2 regions of the Clostridium sp. CM036 genome follow, and region 2 is predicted to be linked to the other one. Evidence: riboswitches for the same ligand, from Rfam matches in the RefSeq annotation. Region 2 holds a riboswitch; the other holds the start of a gene.
The links. Region 2 has a riboswitch for cobalamin ahead of ACWJKE_RS10210 (YitT family protein). Riboswitches for the same ligand answer to the same signal wherever they lie in the genome.

Region 1 (8,535 bases), 270 kb from region 2:
ATATTAATATTTTTCATAAAATTTATATAATTGGTAAAACTGTATATGGCGATACTTAATTTATGGCGATACTTAATTTAAAAGTATATATAATATTGTTTAAGTATCTACCAATAAGAGATACATGTTTATATGTATTAAGAAAGGTAGTGTTATTTTGAATAAAAACGAAATCTCAGCTCATGTTATTAGTAGAGTAGCGAAAGACAATCAAGGAGAAATTACAGCTTACGAACTTGAAAATGGAGAAATAGTTTCAAAAGAACAAGCAGTGCTGCTTGCAAAACAAGGAAATATAATTGGAGTATCTGTCTCAACTTCAAAAAAAGGTGAAGAATTTTTAAAAAGTCTACCTGATCAAGATAAATCCAATAATTTAGACAATTTACCAGTTATAGATGATAATGATATCTATTAAAAACATTAAAAAACAGGGATAACGAATGTCCCTGTTTTTTAATGTTTTTAATGAGGGACGGTTAACAACTAATTCACATTAGTTGTTAGCTGTAATTTATATCCAAAAAGTTTTTCCTTTGAAAAAGGGGGAAGGTGTGTTTAAATGTGTTAATATTATGTAATAACTATATAAGCAGGAGGGTAAACAAATGGTATTGCTAAACAACACATTACAGTGCATTAAACCACTAAATAAAGAGGCTATGAAAAAAGCGTGGGATAGACTTGATAGTTTATCAAAACCTATAGGAAGTCTTGGTGAAATAGAAAATATTATAGCTAAGATGGCAGGGATTACTGGAGACATACATAATAAAATTAATAAAAAGAATGTAGTTATAATGTGCAGCGATAATGGAGTGGTGGAAGAAGATGTGTCTAACTGTCCTAAAAACGTAACGGCTATAGTTACTAATAATTTCACTAAAAAAATCACGGGTGTATATGTTTTATCAAAATTTGTTGGAAGTGAGATTACAGTTGTAGATATAGGCGTTGATGCAGACTTTAACAATCCTAAAATTGTAAATAAAAAAATTGCATATGGTACCATGAACATGATGAAGGGGCCCGCAATGACTAGGGAGCAAACAATTAAAGCTATAGAGGTTGGAATCGATACAGTTGATGATTTAGCGCGTAAGGGGTATGATTTGTTTGGTACCGGGGAAATGGGGGTAGGAAATACTGCCACAAGTGCAGCAATTTTGAGCGTTCTTTCAGGACTTGAAGTAGAGGTGTCAGTAGGTAAAGGTTCAGGAATTACGCAGGAGCAATTTATTAATAAAAAGAGGGTAATTAAGAAAGCTATTGAAGTAAATAAACCAGATAAAAATGATGTTATCGATGTACTTTCAAAAGTTGGAGGATTTGATATTGCGGGACTATGTGGGTGCTTCCTGTCAGCTGCGAAGAATAGGGTGCCTATTGTTATTGATGGATTTATAGCCTCAGCAGCTGCATTATGTGCTTATAGACTAAACCCATTAGTGAAGGAATATATATTTGCATCTCACTTATCTGCGGAACCGGGGGCAGCTTTTATAATGAAGGAAATAGGATTAAAACCTATGCTTAATTTGAACATGAGACTGGGGGAAGGGTCAGGTTGTCCACTTGCTTTTAATATAATTGAGGCGGCGCTTTTCACTATGGATAATATGGGGACATTTGAAGAGGCAACGCTTGATAGTAAAAAGTATATAGATATAAGGGAGAATACCGTAGGGTAAAATTTAGGTGTGAGAATTTATGAATATTTATTTGTTAAGACATGGCCAGACTGAAGAAAATAGAAAAGGGTCTTATTATGGTAATTTGGATATAAGTCTAAATGAAATTGGCATAGCTCAAGGCAATAAGGCTAAAGATTTCTTTGATGGCATAAAATTAGATAGAGTATACGTTAGTGATAAAAAAAGAACTTTAGAGATGGCAAAGTTAGTTTTAGGACAACAGGAAATTGCAGTTATACAAGATAATAGAATAAATGAAACTGATTTTGGAGATTTTGAAGGGAAAACATACGAGGAAATTAAAGTTTCATATCCCCAACAGTGTATTTGTTGGCAAAATAATTGGAAAGAATTTGTACCTCCGAATGGAGAAAGTTATATTAAACTATGTGAAAGAGTTAAGAACTTTATGGAGCATATTAAAAAGCTAGAATGCGATAATATTTTAATATGCGCTCATTCGGGAGTCATAAGAGCTATATATTGTTATATTATGAATGAAAATATAGATTTGTTTTGGAAATTTGGTTGTAAAAATGGGGATATAAGCATTATAAAATATGAATATGGTAATTTATATATTGATGCTATTATTCATAATGCATAGTTAGAAAATTGATTTGAGGTATATTTAGTTCTTGCCGATTAACTTTAAAATTAAAATAAACATTACTATTTAGGAAAGAGGTGAGCTTTGCAAGGACAAGTCTTTGCGAGCAAATAAAATGAGAGAATATTTAAATGATTTTTTACTGTTTTTCCAATTCTTCACACGGATACCTATAAATAAAAGTTTAAACTGTGACAAGGAAAACTTTAGGCGGGGATCTGTATTTTTTCCGGTGGTAGGATTATTTATAGGAATTGTCCAGTGGATAACTTATTATATATTAATAAAAGTGCTGCCAGTAGATATTACAGCAATATTTGTAGTTATTATACCGATAGTTATTACTGGAGGATTACATGTGGATGGACTTGGAGATACTTGTGATGGTTTCTTTTCGTTTAAAGGAGACAAACATAAAATAATAGAAATTATGAAGGACAGCACAGTAGGCACTTATGCAACTATTGCTATAGTATTTGATATGTTAGCACGATATGCAGCGGTCTGCACTATCATAGGAAAGAATTTACCACTCATATTAATTGCAACGCCAATAATTGCAAGATTTACCGTTGTTTTTATATCTTTTATTGGTAAGAATGCTAAAGAAACAGGCTCGGGTAATATATTTATTGGAAATATTGACATCAAAAGGGTGGTAATTTCAGGTATTATAACTATTGTATTTGGAACCTTATTAATAGGATTTAACAAAAGTGTTATATTGATACTATCAGCGTTACTTTTAAGTTTCCTATTTAATAAGTTTTGCGAGAGTAAAATTACGGGACTTACGGGAGATAGCTTAGGAGCTAATAATGAATTAGTTGAAATTCTAACTATGATCTTATTTATAGCAATAAGTTAAGGTAAGATAATGGGGACGGTTAACAATTATTTATATTATAATTGGGTGCAAGTTGTTTATGGAAACTTGTACCTTTTTATCGTTGAATTAATTTATTGAACACTAATTTTAATTATTTTTATATTATACATAAGTAAAATGTATATTTTTGATACTTGTCCATGTTTATTAAATGCATATATCCATCTGTTATTCTAATTTTTTTTATTTAATATAACAGATTTAATAAATAGGTAGGTTAAAGTAAATAATTAGAATGAATTTTAATGATTGTCATTAAGTTATTAATCATAATATTGAAGATTATATTAATAAATTATTACTAAGCATAACGTTTAATAAAATCCATGATAATATTCTCATATTTATCTTCTGTTCCAATTAATTCGATGCCAATAGTGCTTAATTTTGATACTCTAGCCTGTGTAATGTTTCCAAGAGTGCTGGATATATCGCTAGATTTAAAATTACAGAGGCTCCTCATTAGAACAACGGTTAAGGCTTTTGCCCGTACAAGCTTTCTGCTGTACTTCATATAAAGATGAGTCTTTGATACATTCATCTTTGACGCTATATATTCTATTATATCTTCTGGCTTAAAGTTCCTTACAAGTATTTTTCGTTCACATTTATACTCTGATTTTTCATCTTTAAATTCTATTTCTTGTTTTAATTTTTCTCCATTACAGCGAAAGACAAGATTATAGTAATTCTTTCTTGCATTTTTTAGGTTATTACCAAAAGAGCTCATAATAAATCCATAATCAACTAATTTAAAAGAATCATGTCTTTTTCCTAAAAATATGGCTAGACTAGAAAAAGCATATTTTTCAGGACAATTTTTATATTCATCTATATCCGTAGGATTATTGTGTATATATAGAGATAAAGTCTTCAAATATCGTTCATTATTAACTATTTTACTCTTAAATCTATCTTTAAAAAGATGTCCTTCCCTTTTATATTTTTTATTAAAGTACATTGCATAAGAAAAATTTATTCCATGCATTGCCTTTGATATATCAGTGCCATTAGCATCAATCATTAAATGAGAATGGTTATCCATAAGACAGTAACCGTAGATTTTAAAATTATAGAGATATTTATACTTTTTTACAAGTGATAAATACTTGTTCTTATCCTCATCATCCTTGAATAAATTTATTTCGCTGATACTTTTGCACATAATATGAAATATCGAGTCATCTGTTTTTTCTCTTGCCTTTCTTGGCATTAAAATCACCCTTCCTCATAGATTTTTATTTGAATTATTGCCTATGAATCGGGATGATATTCATAATCTTAAGCTAATATATATATATAAATAATTTAAATAGTTGTTAACCGTCCCTAACTATTTTTCTGAATCATTTTTTTGCCTATTAAACTAAGGAGACACTCTAAATATTGACAGTACGGCTTAAATATAATAAACTAGAATTAATAGAGAATTGAATATGATTTTAGGTGCCTTGAAATAGGTGAAAAGGGAATGCGGTTTAAATCCGCAGCAGCCCCCGCTACTGTAATTGATGAAAAACTTTTAAATGCTACTTCGTAAATTAAAAATGAGGAAGGATAATTAAAGGAAGAATCAAAAGCCAGGAGACCTGCCTAAATGATGTTAACAAGCTTTCGGAGGGAAAGAACTATTTAATTATGGATTAATTAAAAAGTAGTCGCTATCGTATGCGTACTATTTTTTTTGTTTTAAAAAGCATTATATGTAAATGTTATGATAGATTTCGGAAAATATTTAGCAAGGTGGATGATCGAAATGAAGAAGGCAATTTTAATTGTAAGTTTTGGAACAACACATGAAGATGCAAGAAAAGTAACTATCGATGCAATAGAAGATAAAATAAGACATACTTTTGAAGATTATGATATAAGAAGAGCATTTACTTCACATATTATTCTTAGAGTACTTAAGAATAGGGATAATATTCATGTAGATACTCCAGAAGAAGCTTTGGAAAAGTTAAAAAGCGAAGGATATAATGAGGTAATTGTTCAGCCTTTGCATGTTATTCCTGGAGTAGAATTTGATTATATAAATAATGTAGTTAATAGATACAAAGAATGTAAAGCATTTAAAAATATCTTAATAGGAAGACCTCTTTTATGTTTTAAGGGAGAAGAAGCAGGCGTGCCAGATGATTACTCAATAATGGTGGATGCTCTATCAAAGCAATTGCAACCAATGGATACAGTAATTTTGATGGGGCATGGTACAAACCATATTGCAAATGCAGTATATTGCTGTTTTGAAAGCGTTTTAAGGGATAGAGGTTTTAACAATGTACATGTAGCAACCGTGGAAGGGTATCCAACTTTGGAAAGAGTAATACCTAATGTTACTACTCAGAGTATTAGCGAAGTCACTTTAATGCCACTACTGCTTGTAGCAGGAGACCATGCCAAGAATGACATGGCGGGAGATGCAGAGGACTCCTGGAAGAGTATTTTAGAGGCAAAAGGGTTTAAAGTTAAAATATATCTGCATGGGTTAGGGGAAAATAGTGACGTTCAAGACATTTATATACAGCACATTAATGATGTAATTAATGAAAAGTTCAAGAATGTAGGGAAAACACATAAGGGAAATTAAAATTCTGCGTAAGTTATAAGTAACAAAAGTACGGTAGATGAGAGTTACAAGTAGAAAGGAAGGTATTCAATGATACATGGTGGAGATGTTTATACTAATGGATTACTTGAGGGGCGAGAATTAATAGATTACAGTTCTAATATTAATCCATTAGGGGTTCCTAAAAGTTTCACTGATAACATTAGTGAAGCCGTAGATGCTTTAACAAGATATCCAGATATTCAATATAGGGAGGTATTGAAAGAATTAAAAGAATACATTGATTGCCCAAAAGAATATTTTGTTTTAGGAAATGGGGCTGCAGAAATAATTGACTTAGTTATAGCTTGTCATAAAAATCTACTAATTGTGGTGCCATCTTTTGTAGAGTACGAAATTGATGCTAAAAAGTGGAATTGTAGTATAGAGTACTCTTATTTAAAAGAGAAGATTAATGAGAATACCTTATTAAAGCATGAATATGCTGAGCTTTCCTATGATTATGAGGATATTCTTAATAGATTACAGAGTGTAGAAGGTGTGGTTTTAGGTAATCCAAATAACCCCAATGGCAATATCATAAATAAGGCTGAGTTTCAAAAAATTCTTGAATATTGTGAATGTAACGACAAAGTCATAATAATAGATGAGGCTTTTATAGAATTTACTGGAGATTCACAGCACAGTTTCAGTGAAAAAGTTAAAACATACAAATGTTTATTTATAATAAGAGCATTAACCAAATTTTTTGCGATGCCTGGTATAAGGTTTGGGTATGGAATAAGTAGTAACGTAGACCTATTAAAAAAAGTTAAAGAAAAACAAAACCCCTGGAACATAAACTGTTTTGCAGAAATGGCTGCACGTCATGTGTTAAAAGATAACGTTTATATTGAAAAAAGCAAAGAGTGGATAAGAGCGGAAAGGCCTAGGTTTATAAGATCACTTGAAAATATTTCATTTATAGATAAAGTGTATTTAACCTATGGAAATTATGTATTATGCAAATTAAAAGGACTAGACTCAGGGACACTTTATAAACTATGCCTAGCTCAAGGATTTGTTATAAGAAAAGCAGATAATTTTAGAGGACTAGATAAACAATATGTAAGGCTTGCTATTAAGGATAATGATAGGAATGGAAAATTGATTCAGTGTTTGAAAAACTTAGAATTGATAGTGAAAACATTGGGGACAGTTAACAACTAATTGCACATTAGGGGATAGTCCGCAAAAGGATGTGAATATAAATGAAGAGTATAGTCATAGCTTCAGATTCAAGTGGTGGTGGTAAGACCACAGTAACACTCGGAATTATGAAAGCGTTTAAAAATAGGGGATTTGAGATACAAGGGTATAAAGTAGGACCTGATTATATAGACTCAGCTTTTCATACAAAGATAACAGGTAAAGGTTCAAGAAATTTGGATTTGTATCTTATGGGAGAGGCGGGAGTTAAGGCTAGCTTTTCTAGAGGATGCGGAGAATTGGGTGTAGTCGAAGGTGTAATGGGTTTATATGATGGAAAAGGCATAAATACATCCTATTCTACGTATCACGTGTCAAAGGTTTTAGACTTGCCTATCATACTTGTATTGTCTCCAAAGGCTCAGGTAGCAACCCTCTGTGCAGAAATTAATGGAATAGTAAATTTTAAAGATGCGAATATAAAGGGCATAATACTAAATAATATAACAGAAAATTATTATAAGTTACTTAAGGCAGCAATTAAAGAAAACTGTAACTTGAAAGTGTTAGGCTATCTTCCAAAAGATGAACGATTAAACTTAAAAAGTAGGCACTTAGGGCTAATTCAAAGCAGTGAAACAGAGGATTTAGATGAGAAAATTGAAATCTGTGCCAAGTTATTAGAAAAGCATTTGGATATGGATTTATTGTTAGAACAATTTAAAGAAAGTGAAAGGCATATAGATGATTTCCATGTGGAGAATAAGGGGAAAAGGATAGCTGTAGCCTATGACAAGGCCTTTAGTTTTTATTATAAAGAAAATTTAGAGCTTCTAGAGGAAATGGGACAAGTTATATATTTTAGTCCAATTAAAGATAAGAAGCTACCCAGTAATATTGATTTTCTTTACATAGGTGGAGGGTACCCTGAGGTTTTTATAAAGGAGCTATCTGAAAATACATCAATGCTTGGCAGTATAAAAAAAGCTCTTGATAATGGGCTACACTGTTACGCCGAATGTGGAGGATTAATGTATCTTACTGAGGGAGAAAAACTGCAAGGCGAAGAAAAAATATCACATAATACCGTTGGCTTTTTTAAGGGGTATTACACCTTAACAAAAAAGCTTCAGAACTTTGGGTATGCAGAAATAAAGGTAGGGGTAGAAAATAATATTTTACCACAAAATATGAGTATAAACTGTCATGAGTTTCATAAATCTATTGTTAATTTATCTGAAGAAAAGGTATTTAAGCTTTCTAAAGAGGGTTATGATGGATATGAGAAAAATTGGAAATGCGGATATGTTAAAAAAAATACTATGGCAGCTTATGGACATGTGCATTTTTGGGGAAACTTACAATGGTTTAAGGAGATTTTCAAATAGATTAATTAGTTGCTAACCGTCCCTACCTATGAACACTTATTTAAATTAAAAGAAAAGGAGATTAAAATATGGATTATATAAAGATTCCTATGGATATAGAAAAAAAAAGCTTCGAAATTATTGGAGAAGAAATGGGAGAACATAAATTTTCTGACAAAGAGCTTTCAATAATCAAAAGAGTAATACATACTACAGCA
Region 2 (8,535 bases):
GGTATCATTATAAATACCATAGCAAGCATTAAGAATCCGAATAAAATTTGCATTCCGTATTGTATAAATGCTATTAATGAACCAACTTCCATACTTGAAGCATCTATTCTTTTAGCGCCGAACCAAATAATAGCAACTGTTGTGACATTCATAATTAACATCATTACTGGCAATAAAAATGCCATGATTTTATTCACTTTTACAGCATTATTCATAAGATCAGTATTTGCATCATCAAATCTAGCCTTTTCAGTATCTATACGATTAAATGCACGTACAACCCTAATACCAGTAAGTCCTTCACGTAATACAAGATTCAATTTATCTATCTTCACTTGCATTAATTTAAATAATGGCATAGCGAATTTAAGGGTTATTCCAATAATAATTCCAAGTAACGGAATTACAACTGCAAAAATCCAGGTTAAATGTGCGTCCTCTCTTAAAGCCATAACAATACCACCTATAGCAGTTAAAGGTGCAAAAAGCATAATAGAAAAAATCATTACAGTTGCTGTTTGAACCTGAGTAACATCATTTGTAGTCCTTGTTATAAGGGTTGCAGTACCGACCTTATCAAACTCATGCAGCGAAAACCCTTCAACTTTAGCAAACAATTTATTACGAATAATCCTGCCAAACCCTACAGCAGTTCTTGACGATAGGAATGCAGCTACAACTGAGCATATAGCTCCACCTGCTGAGAATAATAGCATAAGTCCGCCTATTCTAATAATATAATCTATTCCTTTATAAGTTCCACTGAATCCTAAAAATGAAATAGTTTGAACTACATCCTTTTGTACTATACCTTTATCAACTATATTAGCCATTAAGGTTGGCAAATATAGGTTCGCAAGTACTTGAGTAAAAATCAATATAACTATTAGCACTATTTGCAATGTGTATTCTTTTAAAAATCTAAATAATTTAATCAAAAGTATCATCTCCATTCATTTGTTATTGCATTATTTTTATTGGTCATTTAAAAGCTTCTTAAGTGTATCTAAGCCTTCAAATATTTTATGAAGTTCTTCTGTACTTCCCTTACTCATTATATCTGCAATGTTTTTTTCAAATTGGTTATGAAAGTTTTTATGCATCTCTTTAAAGTTTGGTGACATACTTACGTAGACTACCCTCTTATCCACATCGCTTCTTTCTCTTACTACCATTTCCTGCTTTTCAAGCCTATCAATAATTCCAGAGACTGTACTATTTGATAAACAAAGCTCATTGCTAAGTTCTGTTATCTTAAGTTTCTTTTTTTTACTTAAAAGTCCCAAAACCATACCTTGAGGCGCAGAAATACCTGTATCACAAAGAACTTTACTCATATTATGTTTAAATAGCTGCATAACCTCTTGAAAAAGTCTTGCAACTTCTACGCTTTCATTTATTTTTTTCACTTAATTACCCCCTTAAATGTATTTCGTGTACTAATATTTCGTATCCGTATATTTAGCTTACGAATTATATTATAATCCCATATATATTTTATGTCAATACATTTTCACATACCCTTAAATTGGACTTTAGGATATTTTACCTTTGCCAAGCCCTAGAGTTTAAGTTATAATTTTATAAATAATGGAGGTGTGTTTATGAATGTTGATTTTTCTAATATTAATCTGAATACCATTATTATGGTTGCATTAGCTATATTACTTGCTTATCTTGGTATTGCAGTATTTAAAATAATTGGAAGGATATTAAGCATTACACTCGGTGTCTTCCTTTTAATATATGTCCTTAAACAAATAGGTATTGCAATACCTGTATTAACTGATTTTCTTAGCTATCTTTTACAGGTGATAAATCCAATTATCGATAATATAAGACATTTAGTTACTTCTGTAAATTTTAAATAGGCATATAATTCAGTTAGGTTTTTTATGTTTCATAGTGAAATAAAAAAAGCGAAGAACAGATTATCCAAATTTCTTTTGATAAAATAACAATAAAAAAACATGCTAATTAGCATGTTTTTTTTATCGCTACTAGGGAATGATAATATTATAGAAATTAATTTTATTAGGAGATGACAACATTGGATGCTAGTCAATTTTTAAATTATAAAAACTGGGTTGTAGTTGGGGATGTATTAAACCCTTCCAAATATGCTTATAAAATATTGAATTCCTTAAAAAAACATGGATTTAACGTAGTGGGGGTAAATCCATCTATTGAAAATGAGGGGATTTATACCACCCTAAGTGATATACCCTACAAGGTAGAAGTTTTAGATTTATGCATTAATCCATATAAAGGTATTAAAATTCTTCATGAAGCCCATGATTTAAAAATAGATAAAGTCCTTATTCAACCAGGAGCTGAAAGCCCTGAAATAATTAATTTTTGTAAATCAAGTGGAATGCAAGTAATAGATGGATGTGCCTTAGTAGAATTATCAAAAATATAAACCAAATAAAATCTTTCCTCCCCATATACCGTTTTGTAAACTCAACATAAATAAGTTTTGCACATTTTTAGAAATATTGCAGAAATTTGCAGAATAATTATTACCAATGATAACACAATATTACAAAATAATGTATTGCTTTGTGGTATAATTAAAATATTGCGGATAGGCATTTTACCTTTATATGTAAATTATCTAACCGGCATTGTTTTATACTATAGCGGGAGGGGAATATATGGAATTAAACACATTAGAAAGCGAGATGCTAATTGACATTTACGATGCTGATATGTTGCCAGGAATGTCATTCGAAATTGAAAATTACAATTTAACAGAGGAAGATCCAAAAGAGAAGAATCAAGAATTTGCTTCCTATTTGGGAAAATTAAAAAGGTTAGGTTTTGTAAAATATGAAGAGAAAGAAGCCTTTGTAAAATGTGGAAGTCGTAGCCCTAAATATAATAATAATGTAGTTATGATTTGTGAAGATAAAATACACATTGATTCCAAAGGAATAAAATTAGTAGAGTTGTATAATTACAGTAATTCCGAAATTCAAAGAAAACTGTATAGATGTGGCTAAATAATTAGCCCAAACAGTAAGAAATGAATTATTCGTTATGATATTATTTCAATTTGAATATTTTAAAAGATCATATAACCATGCAATTAAACAATAGAATTCCAGTAATGGGGTTCTATTTTAATTTATATCATAAGACATATCATAATAACACTATCCTAAAGGTGTTAACATGGTATAATAAGGTATTGGTATAGTAAAAAATAATAAACGGAATGGAGTGATAAAATTGGAATTCAATTTTAATAAAGACTTGAAATTTACTATGGAGCAGACTATTAACAGCAGTGACACCGCGATTTCTTATGGATCTGGAAGTCTAGATGTTTATGCTACTCCAGCTATGACAGCGCTTATGGAGAATGCAGCAACAAATTGTGTTCAACGAAATTTACCTGATGGGTTCACAACCGTCGGTATAGAGATTAGTGTTAAACACATAAAGGCAACACCTGTTGGCGTTAAGGTTAGAGCTGAAGCCTTATTATCAAAGGCAGAAGGCAAAAAATTGTTCTTTAAGGTGGAAGCCTATGATGACATGGGTAAAATAGGTGAAGGAATTCATATAAGGTACATAGTAAATTCTGAAGAATTCATGAAAAAAACAGCACGTTAAATCATAACCTGCGATTCTGTTCATCATCTTCGATGCTACAATATCACAATTAAGACTGTACCTAACAGGGCAGTCTTTTGTTATGTTAAAAATTAATACTATTTTTAGATACAATAGCAATATAAAAAAGCAGTAGAACTAACTACTGCAATTTTTTAGTTTTACTATATGATTTTTGCTGGCCTTTTGTATATACCACCAGCTTAAAAAAACTGTTAAATCTCCATAATAATTGGAAGAATAATTGGCCTACGCTTTGTTTTTTCATACAAATATCGCTCTGTGGATTTTTTTATATTAGATTTTAATACATACCATTCAATAATTTTCTTGTCTAAGCACTTATTAAGCTCAACCCTAACAATTTCTTTTACTTCACTAATTAATTCATCCGATTCCTTTGCATATATAAATCCGCGAGTTATTATGTCTGGTCCCGCAATAATACTATAAGATTCGCGTTCTAAAGTAACCACAACAGTGAGCATGCCATCTTCTGCTAAGTGCTTTCTATCTCTAAGCACTATGCTTCCAACATCCCCAACACCAAGTCCATCTACAAATACAGATCCAGTGTGTACCCGTCCTGTTACTTTAGCTTCATCCTTTGTAAGTTCTAAAACCTGCCCTGTTTCCATAGTAAATATATCTTTGCCTTGCATACCTAATTCTTGTGCTAACTTAGCATGGTGACTTAAATGTCTGTATTCACCATGAACTGGCATAAAATATTTAGGATGAACTAATGCGTGAATTAATTTCAATTCTTCTTGATATGCGTGACCGGATACATGCACTTCTTCTAAATCCTCATAAATTACCTCTGCCCCTTTTTTGAATAGCTCATTGATTACTCTAGATATAAGTTTCTCATTGCCTGGAATTGGAGATGCAGAAATAACAAATAAATCCTCTGGTTCAAGGGTGATTTTCCTATGAGTAGCAAAAGCCATTCTAGCAAGTCCTGCCATAGGTTCGCCCTGACTTCCGGTAGTTATTATTGTAATATTTTTATTGTGGTAATTTTGCATATCATCTATACCTATAATGTAACCTTCTGGTACATGGAGATATCCAAGTTCAATAGCTACTTGTGAGATATTGTCCATACTCCTCCCACTAAAAACAATTTTTCTACCATGTTTCACAGAGGCGTCTACGATCTGCTGTATTCTGTGAATATTTGAAGCAAATGTAGCTACAATAACCCTTCCCTCTGCATTAGAAATTATTCTAGTTAGAGTCTTCCCTATAGTTTTTTCAGAAATTGTATGCCCTTCACGTTCCACATTCGTGCTATCCGCCATAAGAAGTAGCACGCCCTCTTTACCTAAATTTGAGATACGTTCAAGATCCATGACCAATCCATCAATGGGGGTATAATCAATTTTGAAGTCACCAGTATGTAATATAACACCTAGTGGTGAGTGGATGGCAATAGCACAGGAGTCTGCTATGCTGTGAGTAACCCTTATGAATTCAACTTTAAGATTTTGTAGTTCTATTGTTTCTCCAGCATTTACATTGTGAAGTTCACAATTAGATAATATATTGTGCTCCTTTAGTTTATTTTCAATTAGCCCTAACGTTAACCTAGTACCATAAATAGGTACATTCAATTGTTTTAGAATGTACGGAAGCGACCCTATATGATCTTCATGTCCATGAGTTAAAAAAATACCTTTTACTTTTTCTGCATTATTTTTTAAATAAGTTATATCTGGAATTACTAAATCTACACCATACATTTCCTCATCAGGAAAGGCTATACCACAGTCTATAACAATGATTTCATTCGCATATTCAAAAGCTGTTATATTCTTACCTATTTCTCCAAGGCCTCCTAAAGGAATAACCTTTATACTTTCCTCGTTTTTCACTAAATTCTCCCCTTCATTTATATCAATTATATTATTAATATTATTTTCTTTATTTTGCCTCGAATTATAAAATTAATACCTTTATGGGAGAATTTTTTTTGCTTTTTTATAATCATTTTATTTATACCAACGTTGTAATTTTATTTGAACTAAACACAGAATATACATAAACATTATAGTATAATAATATTATCTATATAAAAATAGATTTCATTATATTATAAATTTTATTTTTTGGAGGTATTACCATGAAAATAGCTGTAATAGACGCACAAGGGGCAGGTCTTGGTCAAACAATCATAAAAAAAATTCGTAAAGAAATTAGCCTAGATATCTATATTGTTGCACTTGGTACAAATACATTTGCTTGTTCAAATATGGTAAGAGCTGGTGCAAATATTGGTATAAGTGGAGAGGAATCAATTTGCTCATTTTGCAAGAAAAATAAAATTGATAGCATAATCGGTCCAATTGGAATAATATGTAGTGGTGGCATTAACGGTGAAATTACCCCCATGATTGCCACGTCAATATTTAATATGGATTGTACTAAATATATACTTCCACTACAAAAACATGGTATTTATATACCAGGCACAAGGAATATGCAAATCAAGGATATAATTGAAGAGATTGTACTTGATATAAAAAGTAATATAAAATATCATTTTATATAAGAAGGTTTATACATAATATTTAAAAGACTTTATTAATTCTTGGGTTAAGACTTCTGTCGGTATTCCATAACTAACAATTTTGCCTGCTTTCATGGCATAAATGTTGTTAATCCGCTCTATTAGCTATCTAAAATTTTTATTTAATGTTTTAAGGATTTAAATCCGTATCCAAAGACTTCATAAATATTATTCACTGTTACAAAAGCATCCTTATCAACAAATTTTATGAATTTTTTAAGTGTTATAAACTCCCTTCTTCCTACTATAACCACAACAACTTCTTTATCCTCATCTGAAAAATCCCCTACTCCGTTATATACAGTAGATGTTTTATCTAGCTTTTCTCTTATATATTTTCTTATCTTATCGCTGTTCTTACTTATAATTGTAACTTCTTTGCACACATTTATTCCATCTATGATGTGGTCTATAAGAAAGCCATTAATTATAACTCCGAGCATTGCATATAATGATAGCTTAATTCCAAAAGCAAAAACTGCCATTAAAATTATAATTAAATCACATATTAAAACTCCTTTTCCTAAATTTATATGAAAAAATTCATTTAATATCTTAGCTAAGATATCTGTCCCCCCTGTTGAAGCGTTTTGATCAAAGACTATAGCTGTACCTATTCCTGATATTAGTATTCCAAATATAAGTTCCAGTAAAATATCTCCTGTAATTGAATTATTAATAGGTATAAACTTTTGAAATACAATTATAATACCTCCTACACCAAAGCTTGCATACACACTTTTTCCACCAAAACTCTTTCCGATAGCAATAAATGCTATTACAAACAAAATAAGGTTTATTATCATCATTATCCAACCTACGGATAACCCCCCTGTAAATTTATTTATAACTATTGCTAATCCATTCGCCCCACCTGTCGCTAAATTATTTGGCATTAAAAAGAAATATAAACCTGCTGATACCATAAGCATTCCTATGTTTATAAGCGCAAATTCCTTTATCTTTATTTGCATAATATGCCTCCTTATAATTATCAATTGTATTACCTATCCTCTGTAAAATAATCATAATTTCTTTCTCAACGAAAAATTAAGCCCTTTAGCATTTATGCTAAGGGCTTGATAATAATACCAACCATATTTGTAAAAAATGCAAAATTTAAAATGCATTTTCATACAAATATGCGTCACACCCCCTATCACTCGTAACGTTCTTGGTGTATTAATGAAGGCAGGTCTTCTGACTTTGGATCATAGTCGCTTTAATCCTTCCCAACAAAATTGTCAGTGGTATAATTTAAAGCTTCTCACCATTACAGCGGCGGGACCGTTCAGGCTTTTCACCTGGTTCCCTTTTAAATGAAATGCAAAACATCTCATACCTTTATATGCTATATTAAATTACTTTCTTTTAATCTCTTCCATAAAACCTTTTTTAATTGAGCTTTATTTATAACAGAGTTTTTATTAAATTCTTCCACAATAACCATATCGGCTTCTCTATTCCCCGTTATATTGACAATAAATTCTTTGCCTAAGTTTTTGTACGTATTCATAATAATTCCCCCTTCAAACTCTAAATATTATTAACTTAATTTTAGAATTTGAGGTGGTTATAATCAAAACTCTATACCCTCTCTAGATGGTATTCCTTCGTTAAAATAATGTTTAATATCCTTCATCTCAGTTACAAGGTTTGCTTTATCTATTATAGCTTTAGGTACGTCTCTCCCTGTTAAAATCAATTCTATATTACCAGGTTTATTCTCCATTAATTCTAGTAGTTGTTCTTCACTTATTAGTTGATTGTTCAACGCTCCCATTACCTCATCCATGATAAGTATGTCGCATTTTTCTTCTTTTAATGCTTCCCTGCAAAATTCATACCCCTTTTGTACTTCTTCTTTTAATTCATTTTTTTCCTCTGCATTTAACGTCCAAAAAAAACCTCTTTTTTTCTCAAACCTAAATATGTTAAAAAAGGGAGCCAATTTTTTTGCACTTTCAATTTCACCAGTTTTACTTCCCTTCAAAAACTGTACCATAAATACAGTATATCCATTTCCTGCTGCACGTACAGCTAGTCCTACAGCTGCAGTCGTTTTCCCCTTGCCATTCCCCGTATAAATTTGAACATATCCGTTTTTTAATTTCCCCATTATATTCATTTCTCCTTTTAATATCTCGTGTACAAGATAGTAAGCCTCTTGTCATAGCTATGTTTGCACATAAACTACATATAAACAATGTAGTTTATAATTTTTCATATAACTTACCTCTAAGAATCTCTAATTGCTCTTTTAACTTCCTATTCTCTTCTTCAAGTTCTTTAATCTTTTTATCCTTAGCCATTATGATAATGTCTTTAGATTTAGCTGT

Region 1: another riboswitch for cobalamin. It lies ahead of ACWJKE_RS08980 (sirohydrochlorin cobaltochelatase); the one in region 2 lies ahead of ACWJKE_RS10210 (YitT family protein).

What each region holds. Positions count from the first base shown of each region.
Region 1 is NZ_CM143652.1:1,900,553-1,909,087, reverse strand. Features, by position in the region: gene ACWJKE_RS09005 (DUF3892 domain-containing protein) at 158-418, shown strand; gene cobT (nicotinate-nucleotide--dimethylbenzimidazole phosphoribosyltransferase) at 609-1,691, shown strand; gene cobC (alpha-ribazole phosphatase) at 1,711-2,301, shown strand; gene cobS (adenosylcobinamide-GDP ribazoletransferase) at 2,420-3,172, shown strand; gene ACWJKE_RS08985 (transposase) at 3,495-4,406, opposite strand; cobalamin riboswitch at 4,620-4,804, shown strand; gene ACWJKE_RS08980 (sirohydrochlorin cobaltochelatase) at 4,950-5,783, shown strand; gene ACWJKE_RS08975 (pyridoxal phosphate-dependent aminotransferase) at 5,853-6,971, shown strand; gene ACWJKE_RS08970 (cobyrinate a,c-diamide synthase) at 7,013-8,338, shown strand; gene ACWJKE_RS08965 (precorrin-8X methylmutase) at 8,407-8,535, shown strand, end outside.
Region 2 is NZ_CM143652.1:2,166,032-2,174,566, forward strand. Features, by position in the region: gene ACWJKE_RS10170 (ABC transporter ATP-binding protein) at 1-938, opposite strand, end outside; gene ACWJKE_RS10175 (MarR family winged helix-turn-helix transcriptional regulator) at 975-1,409, opposite strand; gene ACWJKE_RS10180 (hypothetical protein) at 1,605-1,871, shown strand; gene ACWJKE_RS10185 (CoA-binding protein) at 2,051-2,422, shown strand; gene ACWJKE_RS10190 (hypothetical protein) at 2,658-3,005, shown strand; gene ACWJKE_RS10195 (thioesterase family protein) at 3,235-3,621, shown strand; gene ACWJKE_RS10200 (ribonuclease J) at 3,837-5,501, opposite strand; gene ACWJKE_RS10205 (DUF3842 family protein) at 5,750-6,178, shown strand; gene ACWJKE_RS10210 (YitT family protein) at 6,319-7,170, opposite strand; cobalamin riboswitch at 7,370-7,557, opposite strand; gene ACWJKE_RS10215 (hypothetical protein) at 7,548-7,712, opposite strand; gene ACWJKE_RS10220 (cob(I)yrinic acid a,c-diamide adenosyltransferase) at 7,776-8,315, opposite strand; gene ACWJKE_RS10225 (DUF6262 family protein) at 8,410-8,535, opposite strand, start outside.